DNA from 3 places in the Paenibacillus sp. FSL K6-1230 genome. Region 1 is predicted to be linked to each of the others. Evidence: a T-box and tRNA genes for the amino acid it is inferred to sense, from the RefSeq annotation. Region 1 holds a T-box; the other regions hold tRNA genes.
The links. A T-box is a leader RNA that pairs with one kind of tRNA and senses whether it is charged. The one in region 1 lies ahead of tyrS (tyrosine--tRNA ligase), so its partner is inferred to be a tRNA-Tyr.
Positions count from the first base shown of each region.

Region 2: it encodes a tRNA-Tyr, which carries the amino acid that the T-box ahead of tyrS (tyrosine--tRNA ligase) is inferred to sense. The anticodon was not compared.
Region 3: it encodes a tRNA-Tyr, which carries the amino acid that the T-box ahead of tyrS (tyrosine--tRNA ligase) is inferred to sense. The anticodon was not compared.

Region 1 is NZ_JBBOCK010000001.1:2,957,709-2,962,103, reverse strand. Features, by position in the region: gene MKX74_RS12830 (helix-turn-helix transcriptional regulator) at 1-577, shown strand, start outside; gene tyrS (tyrosine--tRNA ligase) at 840-2,099, opposite strand; T-box leader at 2,259-2,499, opposite strand; gene MKX74_RS12820 (serine hydrolase domain-containing protein) at 2,575-4,395, opposite strand, start outside.
Region 2 is NZ_JBBOCK010000001.1:401,977-406,371, forward strand. Features, by position in the region: rRNA gene MKX74_RS01735 (23S ribosomal RNA) at 1-954, shown strand, start outside; rRNA gene rrf (5S ribosomal RNA) at 1,088-1,204, shown strand; tRNA gene MKX74_RS01745 (tRNA-Ile) at 1,240-1,316, shown strand; tRNA gene MKX74_RS01750 (tRNA-Ala) at 1,335-1,410, shown strand; tRNA gene MKX74_RS01755 (tRNA-Asn) at 1,418-1,493, shown strand; tRNA gene MKX74_RS01760 (tRNA-Met) at 1,526-1,599, shown strand; tRNA gene MKX74_RS01765 (tRNA-Ser) at 1,603-1,694, shown strand; tRNA gene MKX74_RS01770 (tRNA-Glu) at 1,729-1,800, shown strand; tRNA gene MKX74_RS01775 (tRNA-Val) at 1,924-1,999, shown strand; tRNA gene MKX74_RS01780 (tRNA-Met) at 2,011-2,084, shown strand; tRNA gene MKX74_RS01785 (tRNA-Asp) at 2,115-2,191, shown strand; tRNA gene MKX74_RS01790 (tRNA-Phe) at 2,245-2,320, shown strand; tRNA gene MKX74_RS01795 (tRNA-Thr) at 2,345-2,420, shown strand; tRNA gene MKX74_RS01800 (tRNA-Tyr) at 2,425-2,510, shown strand; tRNA gene MKX74_RS01805 (tRNA-His) at 2,527-2,599, shown strand; tRNA gene MKX74_RS01810 (tRNA-Gln) at 2,617-2,691, shown strand; tRNA gene MKX74_RS01815 (tRNA-Lys) at 2,708-2,783, shown strand; tRNA gene MKX74_RS01820 (tRNA-Leu) at 2,794-2,881, shown strand; tRNA gene MKX74_RS01825 (tRNA-Gly) at 2,889-2,963, shown strand; tRNA gene MKX74_RS01830 (tRNA-Cys) at 2,972-3,043, shown strand; tRNA gene MKX74_RS01835 (tRNA-Arg) at 3,070-3,146, shown strand; tRNA gene MKX74_RS01840 (tRNA-Pro) at 3,206-3,279, shown strand; tRNA gene MKX74_RS01845 (tRNA-Gly) at 3,288-3,358, shown strand; gene MKX74_RS01850 (sensor histidine kinase) at 3,601-4,395, opposite strand, start outside.
Region 3 is NZ_JBBOCK010000001.1:749,607-754,001, forward strand. Features, by position in the region: rRNA gene MKX74_RS03265 (23S ribosomal RNA) at 1-663, shown strand, start outside; rRNA gene rrf (5S ribosomal RNA) at 861-977, shown strand; tRNA gene MKX74_RS03275 (tRNA-Asn) at 1,038-1,113, shown strand; tRNA gene MKX74_RS03280 (tRNA-Ser) at 1,117-1,205, shown strand; tRNA gene MKX74_RS03285 (tRNA-Glu) at 1,225-1,296, shown strand; tRNA gene MKX74_RS03290 (tRNA-Val) at 1,421-1,496, shown strand; tRNA gene MKX74_RS03295 (tRNA-Met) at 1,508-1,581, shown strand; tRNA gene MKX74_RS03300 (tRNA-Asp) at 1,612-1,688, shown strand; tRNA gene MKX74_RS03305 (tRNA-Thr) at 1,814-1,889, shown strand; tRNA gene MKX74_RS03310 (tRNA-Tyr) at 1,894-1,979, shown strand; tRNA gene MKX74_RS03315 (tRNA-Trp) at 1,987-2,060, shown strand; tRNA gene MKX74_RS03320 (tRNA-Lys) at 2,078-2,153, shown strand; tRNA gene MKX74_RS03325 (tRNA-Leu) at 2,167-2,247, shown strand; tRNA gene MKX74_RS03330 (tRNA-Gly) at 2,256-2,330, shown strand; tRNA gene MKX74_RS03335 (tRNA-Arg) at 2,336-2,412, shown strand; tRNA gene MKX74_RS03340 (tRNA-Pro) at 2,555-2,628, shown strand; tRNA gene MKX74_RS03345 (tRNA-Gly) at 2,639-2,709, shown strand; gene MKX74_RS03350 (extracellular solute-binding protein) at 2,929-4,218, shown strand.

The sequences.
Region 1 (4,395 bases):
GATCCGAACAGATCAGCCCTTGCACTCCCTTTCCTCCAGAAAAGAGGCTACCATTACACTTCCGCAGCATGGCACTCTCAGAGACCCTGAGAGACTGATCGTCATGATGAAGCAGCTGCAGGATTCCATAAGAAGCTACAACGAGCAGACCCTAAGCAACTATATGTCTACGGTGATTCTTTGTTCCCTTTACAATCAGCTGCTGCAGCAGGCCCCTGTGGCAGACGGGTCCAAGCAGACACAGCTGTACAATGATATTCTCGACTACATCAAGTGGAATTGGCACGAAAATATGAAGGTGTCCCAGATCGCCCAGCATTTCGGCTACAACGAGAAATACTTGTCACATCTGTTCACCACCATGGGAGGAGTCTCACTTAAGCAGTACATTTTGCAGCAGAAGATGGAGGCTGCCAAGTTCCTGCTTACGGATACCAACAATAATATCGGCGAAATAGCAGCTCAACTGGGGTATAAAGATGCACATCACTTCATGAAGTATTTCAAGAAGATCGTCGGCCTGACACCTACCGACTTCCGCAATGCCTATGCCAAGCGATTACTCTATTATGAGTGATGATAGAACACAGATATGCTAGTGATTCATGGCTAACAGGAAAGACGTTATGGGCATCACGTGACAAAGAGACCAATAAGCAAAAAGGACTGAAAGTCAGATCACTGCTCTCAGTCCTTCTACTATTCAATTCTGGAATGCATTTTATATGATCTTACTTCACACGTACTCGGCTTCTCGATCTTTTTCAGCTTTCGAACTTTCGAACTTCTGAATTCTCAAGCTCTTCAAAGTTTCATTGATTAGCCTAGCTTCACCAGAATTAGCCCAGCTTTACCAAACTGTAGCTCTTCTTGCCTTTACGCACGATAATGAAGCGGCCACCGATCGCTTGCTCGGCTGTAATCTCCACGGCAATATCATTTACCCGTTCGCCATTAATGGAGATCGCTCCCTTGGTAATGTCCTCACGTGCCTGGCGTTTGGAAGGCTCGATGCCAAGGTCCACCAGCCAGTCAACGATATTCTTAGCGTCTTTGGACACCTCATAGGTAGGCATTTCCTTGAAGCCCTGTTCAATTTCATCCGCTGTCAGGGACCGAATATCACCGCTGAACAATGCAGCCGTAATTCGCTTGGCTTGCTCCAGCATCTCTTCTCCATGCACGAAGCGAGTCATTTCCTCAGCCAGCATCTTCTGCGCCTCGCGCTTATGTGGCTCCGTCTCGACCTTCTGCGCCAGCTCATCAATCTGCTCCTTCTCCAGGAAGGTGAAGTACTTCAGGTATTTGACGACATCCCGATCATCTGAGTTCGCCCAAAATTGGTAGAATTCATATGGTGTCGTCTTCTTCGGATCAAGCCATACTGCTCCACCAGCTGTTTTGCCGAACTTCGTACCATCTGCCTTCAGCATCAGCGGGATCGTCAGGCCGAATGCCTTGGCTTCGGCTCCTTCTTTCTTACGGATGAAATCCAGACCACTCGTAATATTTCCCCACTGGTCCGATCCACCAATCTGCAGCTGTACATCCTCATTTCTGAACAGATGCAGGTAGTCCAGCGATTGCAGAATCTGGTACGAGAATTCCGTGAAGGAAATACCGCTATCCAGTCGGCTGGACACGACATCCTTGGCCAGCATCGTGTTGATGCTGAAATTCTTGCCGTAGTCTCGCAGGAATTCAATCACATTGATCTTGTGCGTCCAATCATAGTTGTTCACCAGACGGATCTGGTTGTCGCCTTCCGTCACGAACAGCTTCTTCATCTGTGCCGTGAGAGCGTCGACGTTAGCCTGGACCTGCTCCAAGGTCTGCAGAGAGCGCTCTGTCTGACGACCACTCGGGTCCCCGATTGTACCTGTCGCGCCGCCGATCAGAATAACAGGACGATGGCCTGCAAGCTGGAAGCGCTTGAGTACCATGAACGGAATCAAGTGACCAATATGCATACTGTCGCCAGTCGGGTCTATTCCACAATATACGGAGACGGCTTTCTCATTCGCCAGGGCTCTTAGCCCTTCTGCATCCGTCTGCTGGTTGATGGCATCGCGCCATTCAAGTTCATCAATAATATTCATGACCTCATCCACTCCTTCAAATTGTCACGTTCACTTATAACGAGTCCCCTCGCTGGTGTAAGGCATATTGTCCTAACAGCCCGAGAGAGTTGCTGCTGATGTACACAGCTTGCAGCATTTGTTGAAAGACAAAAAAATCGTCCCTACGTCTATTACAGACATAGGGACGATTATATAACCGTGTTACCACCCTGATTGCATCCAGCACATGACGGTGGTCTAGCTTACCGCATGGTCCAGGATACCACTCTTCTGCGAGTTAACGTTCGCAGCGTCCGCCCAGGGTTAACCGGGATACTCCAGAGTGTAATTCGCGTGCTTCATGTGTACCGGGTCTCATCTACCCCCGGCTTTCTGGAACAGGGATCAAGCAGCTACTGGGCTCTTTCAACGCATATCGTGTATAAGATTACAGACAGTATAAGTGAAACGGCGAACCAATGTCAACCAATGCGCATGTATGAAAATTGCGTACTCATTTGTCTTTCAGCTCAATCTCAAATGTGCTACCTGGATTCCCGCCAAACACAATCATTCCTTTGGCAGGAAGCTGAACTGTAGGATGGTCACTGATGACGGAGGAATGAAGCATAAGTCCCTGCTCATCATAGACAACAAAGTCTCCGCCTTGTGCTGCATTAACTGTCAGGACGCGACCTGCTGTTGCATCGCCCAGCTTGAACCACTGTGCATATCCAGAAGCCGGAATCGTCACTGTCGACGCACCATCAGATTTCAATGTATCTATGGCATCTTCACGGATGTAACGATGCCCCCTCATGTCCATATATTCCGTCTGGCCCTGCTGTGAGAAGCGAAGGTGATACGTATCTCTGCCTATCATGACCGGAATCTCGAGGATATTCAGTGCCTGATTCGCATCCACAATCTTGGTGCCATTAGCATAACCGTCAGCAACAATCAGCTTCTGGGTAGTAATTTCTGGACTCAGGAAAAATACAGAGTTGATCTTCTCGTCCAGCACATAATAGGTCTTACCGTTACGCTCATTCCATACGCTCTGATCCGAAGTATTCACTGGATTGGACGGCAGCTTTTGCGCCTCAAAATAGGACATGACCGTCTGGCCGATCGCACCAAAATCCAATGTTCCGTTCACTTGCAAATACTCGTTGCCATTGCTGGCGCGCTCGAAGCTGATACTGACTTTGCCATCAGGGCTCGTGAATTGCTTCTCTCCTGTATAGACATAGGTCGCTGCAGGGATTAATCCGTCCATCAAGGCTGGCAACGTAACCTCCCCATCCTTTACGAGAATTTCCAGCGTCGTTCCCATTGTTCCGTACAACCCGGAGTGTGAAGACATTTCAGCAGGCATGGCTTCTTTCACAGGCGCTGCGAGATTCGCGTTATCAGCACTAGTGATTGTGGCCTCTTCCTCGACCTTGATCTTTCCTTTCTCCTTCAGCACCTCCATCAAGACACTGGAAGCGAATATATTGTTATAAAAAGATGATCCTCCTGAGGTAACAACAGCCATCGACAGCTGCTCCTCAGGCAATGTAATCAATACGGAATGGTACAGAACGGTATCTCCACCCTTGGATAGCGCCGTAATACCGTAATCACTGAATGGCGCAAGCCGCACAGCATCCCAGCCAAGACCATAGTTAAAAGTGTTACGTTCCTCGCTTACCCATGCTCCTCTGCGATACTCTGGATATTGCATCGCAGCTGCCGCCTGCTTGGATAGTATATCGGGTCTATTTCCGATCAGCACTTCAGCGAATTTCGTTAGCTCCTCGGCCGTAGAGTATAGGCCGCCGGTACCGAGTACATTCGTGCTCTCAATGGGAAGTTCTTCATCCACACCGGGGAGACCTGTTCTCGCCAGTCGTTCCCGATCGAAAGCATTCAGCGGTGTTTTGGTAGCACTCAAGTTAAGCGGCTTACTAATGTGAGTATCCAGGAATTGTGTATAACTCATACCACTTACCCGCTCCACCATAATTTCCAGCAGCTGAAATGAATCATTGCTGTAGACCGAGAATTCACCAGGATCGGATTTTAGATCTTCTGTTTTCAGTTGTGTCAGTAGCTTGTCATGTGCATACGTATCCGTATCATCGAACAATATTGAATTTTTGTAATGCATGCCATGCAGACCGGATGAATGATTAAGCAGCATCCGTGGAGTGATGCGCTTGTAGCGTTCATCTGCCATACTGAACTCTGGAATGTAGGTGGTGAGCGGTTCATCCAATTGGATCTGACCCGAATCCACGAGCATCATGGTTGCAGCAGAGACGTACATTTTGCTGACAGAGCCGATGCC
Region 2 (4,395 bases), 2.6 Mb from region 1:
ATTCCTTGTCAGGTAAATTCTGACCCGCACGAATGGCGTAACGACTTGGGCGCTGTCTCAACGAGAGATCCGGTGAAATTTTAATACCTGTGAAGATGCAGGTTACCCGCGACAAGACGGAAAGACCCCATGGAGCTTTACTGCAGCTTGATATTGAATTTGGGTACGATCTGTACAGGATAGGTGGGAGCCGTAGAAGCAGGAGCGCAAGCTTCTGTGGAGGCGTCCTTGGGATACCACCCTGATCGTATCTAGGTTCTAACCTGGTACCGTAATCCGGTGCGGGGACAGTGTCAGGTGGGCAGTTTGACTGGGGCGGTCGCCTCCTAAAGAGTAACGGAGGCGCCCCAAGGTTCCCTCAGAATGGTTGGAAATCATTCGAAGAGTGCAAAGGCAGAAGGGAGCTTGACTGCGAGACCTACAAGTCGAGCAGGGACGAAAGTCGGGCTTAGTGATCCGGTGGTACCGCATGGAAGGGCCATCGCTCAACGGATAAAAGCTACCCTGGGGATAACAGGCTTATCTCCCCCAAGAGTCCACATCGACGGGGAGGTTTGGCACCTCGATGTCGGCTCATCGCATCCTGGGGCTGAAGTAGGTCCCAAGGGTTGGGCTGTTCGCCCATTAAAGCGGTACGCGAGCTGGGTTCAGAACGTCGTGAGACAGTTCGGTCCCTATCTGTCGTGGGCGTAGGAAATTTGAGAGGAGCTGTCCTTAGTACGAGAGGACCGGGATGGACGTACCGCTGGTGTACCAGTTGTTCCGCCAGGAGCACCGCTGGGTAGCTATGTACGGACGGGATAAGCGCTGAAAGCATCTAAGCGTGAAGCCCCCCTCAAGATGAGATTTCCCAGTATGTAAGACCCCTTGAAGACGACGAGGTAGATAGGCTGGGGGTGGAAGTGCAGTAATGCATGGAGCTGACCAGTACTAATCGGTCGAGGGCTTATCCTAAAGTAAAATGCAATGATTCGTTTCGGTTCCAGTTTTCAGGGTGTAACACCTTGAATCATATGCTGCAACATTTATACGCACAGATGTGCTGTACCAAATGTTTCGCATACCGTGTTTGTTTCACAAACACTCGTTTGGTGGCGATAGCGGAGGGGTTCCACACGTACCCATCCCGAACACGACCGTTAAGCCCTCCAGCGCCGATGGTACTTGGACCGAAGGGTCCTGGGAGAGTAGGACGCCGCCAAGCAAGCTTTTTTGGATGAGGAGCAATTATACATATTAGGGCCCTTAGCTCAGCTGGTTAGAGCGCACCTCTGATAAGGGTGAGGTCAGTGGTTCGAGTCCACTAGGGCCCACCATCATCCATTAAATAATTTGGGGCTATAGCTCAGCTGGGAGAGCGCCTGCCTTGCACGCAGGAGGTCAGGGGTTCGATCCCCCTTGGCTCCACCAAAAATTTTCCCTGATAGCTCAGTTGGTAGAGCACTCGACTGTTAATCGAGTTGTCACAGGTTCGAGTCCTGTTCGGGGAGCCATTTTGTACACTATTGAATTACTATATATAGGTGGCGGTGTAGCTCAGCTGGCTAGAGCGTACGGTTCATACCCGTGAGGTCGGGGGTTCGATCCCCTCCGCCGCTACTCGGAGAGATACCCAAGTGGCTATAAGGGGACCCTCTGCTAAGGGGTTAGACTGCGTAAGCGGTGCGAGGGTTCGAATCCCTCTCTCTCCGCCAACTCAATTTCATAGTGTATAGTACAAGTTATCAAGGCCCGTTGGTCAAGGGGTTAAGACACCTCCCTTTCACGGAGGTAACAGGGGTTCGAATCCCCTACGGGTCATAAGGCTATCCCATAGCCGATGAAAAATGAGAACCCCTAGAGGTTCGTCGGAGCATAAGCTTCGGAAGAATTACACGCAGTCGGCTCACATCGTAAGACGCAACCCATACGAGTCATAAATATGGAGGCTTAGCTCAGCTGGGAGAGCATCTGCCTTACAAGCAGAGGGTCGGGGGTTCGATCCCCTCAGCCTCCACCATAATATAATATCGCGGGGTGGAGCAGCTCGGTAGCTCGTCGGGCTCATAACCCGAAGGCCGCAGGTTCAAATCCTGCCCCCGCAATTATCTTTCAAGCGATTGAAAGTAACTCATGGAACTGTGGTGTAGAGGCCTAACATGCCTGCCTGTCACGCAGGAGATCGCGGGTTCGAATCCCGTCAGTTCCGCCATTTGTGTTTTTAATAGAATAGGCCATGTTCTTGGATAAGTCATATTAGTATTTGGCTCGGTAGCTCAGTCGGTAGAGCAGAGGACTGAAAATCCTCGTGTCGGCGGTTCGATTCCGTCCCGAGCCACCATTAGACTTATTGAAGTGAACATTTGCCGGTGTAGCTCAACTGGTAGAGCAACTGACTTGTAATCAGTAGGTTGGGGGTTCAAGTCCTCTCGCCGGCACCACTGTGGAGGATTAGCGAAGTGGCCAAACGCATCAGACTGTAAATCTGCTCCCTTACGGGTTCGGTGGTTCGAATCCATCATCCTCCACCAGTTTTTTTAAATTATGGCGATCGTGGCGAAGGGGTTAACGCACCGGTTTGTGGATCCGGCATTCGTGGGTTCAAGTCCCATCGGTCGCCCTTGATTTAATTAATATTGGGGATTAGCCAAGCGGTAAGGCAACGGACTTTGACTCCGTCATGCATAGGTTCAAATCCTATATCCCCAGCCATTTACTCTCTTATTGAGAGCCATTAGCTCAGTTGGTAGAGCACCTGACTTTTAATCAGGGTGTCGAAGGTTCGAGTCCTTCATGGCTCACCATGTATTATTTGCGGTCGTGGCGGAATTGGCAGACGCGCACGGTTCAGGTCCGTGTGGGCTAACCCCCCGTGGAGGTTCGAGTCCTCTCGACCGCACCATTATTATGCGGACGTGGCTCAGCGGTAGAGCATCGCCTTGCCAAGGCGAGGGTCGCGGGTTCGATTCCCGTCGTCCGCTCCATATCATACGGCGCCATAGCCAAGTGGTAAGGCAAAGCTCTGCAAAAGCTTGATTCCCCAGTTCAAATCTGGGTGGCGCCTTTACCAAATTTATTTTGGCCCTATATGTCCCCTTAGCTCAGCTGGATAGAGCGTTTGACTACGAATCAAAAGGTCGGGAGTTCGAATCTCTCAGGGGACGCCATATTCACTTACAATCGTTATTTCAAAGATACTTTTATCTATGGAATAATCTTATGATATCGGGACGTAGCTCAGCTTGGTAGAGCACCTGGTTTGGGACCAGGGGGTCGCATGTTCAAATCGTGTCGTCCCGATTGTATTTGCGGGTGTAGTTCAATGGTAGAACTCCAGCCTTCCAAGCTGGTAGCGTGGGTTCGATTCCCATCACCCGCTTTTCTTTATGCGGATTCTTGTCACACCAGTTGTGACACCTTATAGATAAGAGAGCCCGTCTCGGACAAGGCTCTCTCTTTTTTTTGCTCAAATCCCCTCGCTGCATTAGTGAGGGGATTTGTCGTTCATCATTTGTTGTTTATATCTAATTGGGAGTATGTTCTGTATGTTAATTCATTTATTATATCCACAAATATGTGTATCAACATGTGTATCAATAATTCCTTGTTTGCTTCATGCTGCTAGGCTTTCTCAAGCGCATCATCCTGGTTCTTTGGCATGGTCAGCTCTACCCGTGTCCCATTTCCAGGCTGAGAATCAATGATCAACTGCCCTCCGACACTTCTCGCCCTTTCCTCCATGCTGAACAATCCTACTCCGCTGGAAGAGGTGCCTGGTGTGAAGCCCGCTCCCTTATCCTGAATACAGCTCCACACTTCAGTACCTCGATCCTCCAGAATTACCTGAGCCTCTGACACGTCTGCATACCGGGCAATGTTGGTTAGTGCCTCTTGCACAATACGGTACATAACAATTTCCTTCTTTATCTCAAGACGTTTACGCAGATTGCACTGAAATTGAACGGTAATTCCGTAATGCTTGGTATAATTCTCAATATAAGTACGAACAGCAGGCACGACCCCCAGGTCATCCAACACCGAGGGGCGAAGCTCCCAAGCCAGGCCGCGTACGTCTTCCATAATGGAGGTGACCTGCTTACGAAGCTGGGCGAGCTTGCTGTCTGCATTACCTGACAACTGTTGATCGATCTGAATGATCAAGGAGAACAAGCTTTGTCCGATCCCATCATGTAGCTCTCGTGAGATGCGTTTACGCTCCTCCTCTTGAATTTGCATGACCTGGGTCATCATGAATTGGAGCTCGCCTTCTACCTTCTTCAGCTGTGTGACCTCATTACGAATAGCAAGGTATTGATAGGGCCGGCCATTCTCGTCGTTTATAGGCACAATGGTCGTGTTCACCCAATAATAGGAGCCGTCTTTGGCGCGGTTGCGAATCTCGCCTCTCCATACCTG
Region 3 (4,395 bases), 2.2 Mb from region 1:
TGTCAGGTGGGCAGTTTGACTGGGGCGGTCGCCTCCTAAAGAGTAACGGAGGCGCCCCAAGGTTCCCTCAGAATGGTTGGAAATCATTCGAAGAGTGCAAAGGCAGAAGGGAGCTTGACTGCGAGACCTACAAGTCGAGCAGGGACGAAAGTCGGGCTTAGTGATCCGGTGGTACCGCATGGAAGGGCCATCGCTCAACGGATAAAAGCTACCCTGGGGATAACAGGCTTATCTCCCCCAAGAGTCCACATCGACGGGGAGGTTTGGCACCTCGATGTCGGCTCATCGCATCCTGGGGCTGAAGTAGGTCCCAAGGGTTGGGCTGTTCGCCCATTAAAGCGGTACGCGAGCTGGGTTCAGAACGTCGTGAGACAGTTCGGTCCCTATCTGTCGTGGGCGTAGGAAATTTGAGAGGAGCTGTCCTTAGTACGAGAGGACCGGGATGGACGTACCGCTGGTGTACCAGTTGTTCCGCCAGGAGCACCGCTGGGTAGCTATGTACGGACGGGATAAGCGCTGAAAGCATCTAAGCGTGAAGCCCCCCTCAAGATGAGATTTCCCAATTAGTAAGACCCCTTGAAGACGACGAGGTAGATAGGCTGGGGGTGGAAGTGCAGTAATGCATGGAGCTGACCAGTACTAATCGGTCGAGGGCTTATCCTAAAGTAGAATGCAATGATTCGTTTCGGTTCCAGTTTTCAGGGTGTAATTCATGTGGATAACGTTTCAAGTAGACGTGATCCTACGTGAAGTACAAGCTGCATTTGGCGATGCAGTAACCTGAAAGAATACTGTGAAGGAATACGTATAAAAGTGCAGTACTCCAAAGCAGGCATAAGCATTTGTGAACCAAATGCACGTTTGGTGGCGATAGCGGAGGGGTTCCACACGTACCCATCCCGAACACGACCGTTAAGCCCTCCAGCGCCGATGGTACTTGGACCGAAGGGTCCTGGGAGAGTAGGACGCCGCCAAGCACCCCATATGGGGGTTTTTTTTCGCCTGTGCATGCGGCATACATACACATTGGAAGATATTCCCTGATAGCTCAGTTGGTAGAGCACTCGACTGTTAATCGAGTTGTCACAGGTTCGAGTCCTGTTCGGGGAGCCATATGGAGAGGTGTCCGAGTTGGCCGAAGGAGCACGATTGGAAATCGTGTAGGCGCCAAAAGCGTCTCGAGGGTTCGAATCCCTCTCTCTCCGTTGATTCACTAATTTACAAGGCCCGTTGGTCAAGGGGTTAAGACACCTCCCTTTCACGGAGGTAACAGGGGTTCGAATCCCCTACGGGTCATAAGGCTATCCCATAGCCGATGAAAAATGAGAACCCCTAGAGGTTCGTCGGAGCATAAGCTTCGATAGAAATACATCGCAGTTGACTTACATCGTAAGACGCAATCCATACGAGTCATAAATATGGAGGCTTAGCTCAGCTGGGAGAGCATCTGCCTTACAAGCAGAGGGTCGGGGGTTCGATCCCCTCAGCCTCCACCATAATTTAATATCGCGGGGTGGAGCAGTTCGGTAGCTCGTCGGGCTCATAACCCGAAGGTCACAGGTTCAAATCCTGTCCCCGCAATTATCTTTCAAGCGATTGAAAGTAACTCATGGAACTGTGGTGTAGAGGCCTAACATGCCTGCCTGTCACGCAGGAGATCGCGGGTTCGAATCCCGTCAGTTCCGCCATTTTGATTTAACTTCAGGGAAGAGAATCACTAAGGGTTCGTCGGAGCATGTGCTTCGTAAGCATGGACTTCTGTGTCGCACACGGAATGAGAGCATCCCGTTAGTTTTACCTTTTAATTTCATATGCCGGTGTAGCTCAACTGGTAGAGCAACTGACTTGTAATCAGTAGGTTGGGGGTTCAAGTCCTCTCGCCGGCACCATTGTGGAGGATTAGCGAAGTGGCCAAACGCATCAGACTGTAAATCTGCTCCCTTACGGGTTCGGTGGTTCGAATCCATCATCCTCCACCAGTTTTTTAGGGGCATAGTTTAAAGGTAGAACAGCGGTCTCCAAAACCGTTAGTGTGGGTTCAATTCCTGCTGCCCCTGCCATTTAACTCTCTTAATGAGAGCCATTAGCTCAGTTGGTAGAGCACCTGACTTTTAATCAGGGTGTCGAAGGTTCGAGTCCTTCATGGCTCACCATAATGTATCATATGCGCGTGTGGCGGAATTGGCAGACGCACTAGACTTAGGATCTAGCGTCTTTGACGTGGGGGTTCAAGTCCCTCCACGCGCATAGGTTTTGCGGACGTGGCTCAGCGGTAGAGCATCGCCTTGCCAAGGCGAGGGTCGCGGGTTCGATTCCCGTCGTCCGCTCCAAATAAGTCCCCTTAGCTCAGCTGGATAGAGCGTTTGACTACGAATCAAAAGGTCGGGAGTTCGAATCTCTCAGGGGACGCCATATAACTACTTACAGTGGTTTACAAAGTTCACTGATATGGATTCGAACGAATGAGTTCGTCGGAGCTAAGCCTCGTTAGCTTAACTTCGCAGTCCGACGCATGTTGTCGGTATCTCTCAGGGGACGTCATATTATTCAATATCGGGACGTAGCTCAGCTTGGTAGAGCACCTGGTTTGGGACCAGGGGGTCGCATGTTCAAATCGTGTCGTCCCGATCTTATACGTGCGGGTGTAGTTCAATGGTAGAACTCCAGCCTTCCAAGCTGGTAGCGTGGGTTCGATTCCCATCACCCGCTTTACATAGATTCGTTAAGAGAGATGGCACTGCTATAGTGCCATCTCTTTTTAGTATATGCTACACTGAATTTTGAAGGTATGAACACGGATTTGTGTATTCAAATCAGACCTGAATTTTGGGAAAATGATCTTAGGAGCAGATGAAAGCGCTATCAACAAAATGTTTTCCTGTGATTCCGACAGCTCCGTTCCATTACAGCGAAAAAGGGGAGAGCGATGTGAAGAAAAAAGGACTATTTTTGATGATGACTTTTTTGCTGCTGTTTGCTTCGGCTTGCAGTAGCTCAGGGGGAAGCGGGGACAGTGGCGGTACCTCTGGTGACGGACAGGTAACACTGCGTATTGCGTGGTGGGGGTCTGATAAACGTCATGAGTATACACAACAGGTTATTGACCTCTATAAGCAAAAGAATCCCAATGTGAAGATTGACGTGGAATATGCTGCATTCGATGATTACTGGAAGAAGCTTGCGCCTCAGGCTGCAGCCAACCAACTTCCGGATATTATTCAGATGGACGTATCCTATATCAGCCAATACGCTCAGAATGGTCAGCTGGAGGATCTCGGCTCCTATGTGGGCAGTGCCATCCAGACTGGAGATGTAGCTGAAAGCGTACTGCAGACAGGCGTCATTCAAGGCAAGCAATATGGCATCCCGACAGGGGTAAACGTACTCAGCTATCAATATGTGCCTGAGAAGCTGAAAGAGGCAGGTATTGAAATTCCTGAGAATTGGACATTTGAGCAATACTCTGAGCTCGCCAAGCAAGCTGGCTCCAAGGACATTTATTTTGACAGCTCGATGGCAGCAGACATTTTCTTCAACTATTATCTGCGTACGAAGGGACTGTCCCTCTACAATGCAGAAGGTACAGCTTTAGGATATGAGGATGACAAGCTCTTCGCCGATTTCTTCGGTACACTGGCTGACACGATGCAGGCCAAAGGAGCTCCATCCCCAGAAATTATCAATCAATCCAAAGGTATTCTGGAAGAATCCCAGATCGTGAAGGGCAAACAGATTGGTGAATGGCAATGGTCTAACCAATATGTGGCTCTGCAATCGGTAGTGGATAAGCCGATGGCACTGGCTCCAATGTTCGGACCGGATATGGAAAAGGGTATCTACATGCAGCCAACGATGTACTGGTCTATTGCAGCTAGCTCTAAGGTAAAGGAAGAAGCAGCTAAGTTCATTGATTTCTACACTAATGATCCAGAAGCTAACAAGCTGATCAAGGGTGAGCGCGGCGTGCCAATCTCAGCCAAGATTAAGGAAGCTGTCTCCTCAGAGCTGAATGAGCCAACTAAGCAAGTATTCGATTTCGTGGCAGAGATGGAGCCGAAGGCATCTCCAATGAGCCCACCACCACCAGTAGGCTCTCCAGAGGTTATTGCTACGCTGGCTGATTACGTAGAGCAAGTGAACTTTGGTCAAATGACACCAGAAGATGCAGCGGCTAAATTCCGCTCGGAAGCTAATAGTATTTTGTCACAAAATCAATAAACTAGCTTGCACGACAATAAATAAGTACTAGAGAGGAACTGTTGGCGGCCGGAAGCTGCGCATGGACAGAGTAGTCGTCTGTTGGATCATCCTTGAGATGAAGAATGGACGTACCGCTCGAATTCAAGTGCGAAGTCCGGCCCCTTCAATCCAATGCCAATGAGTACAAATACTATT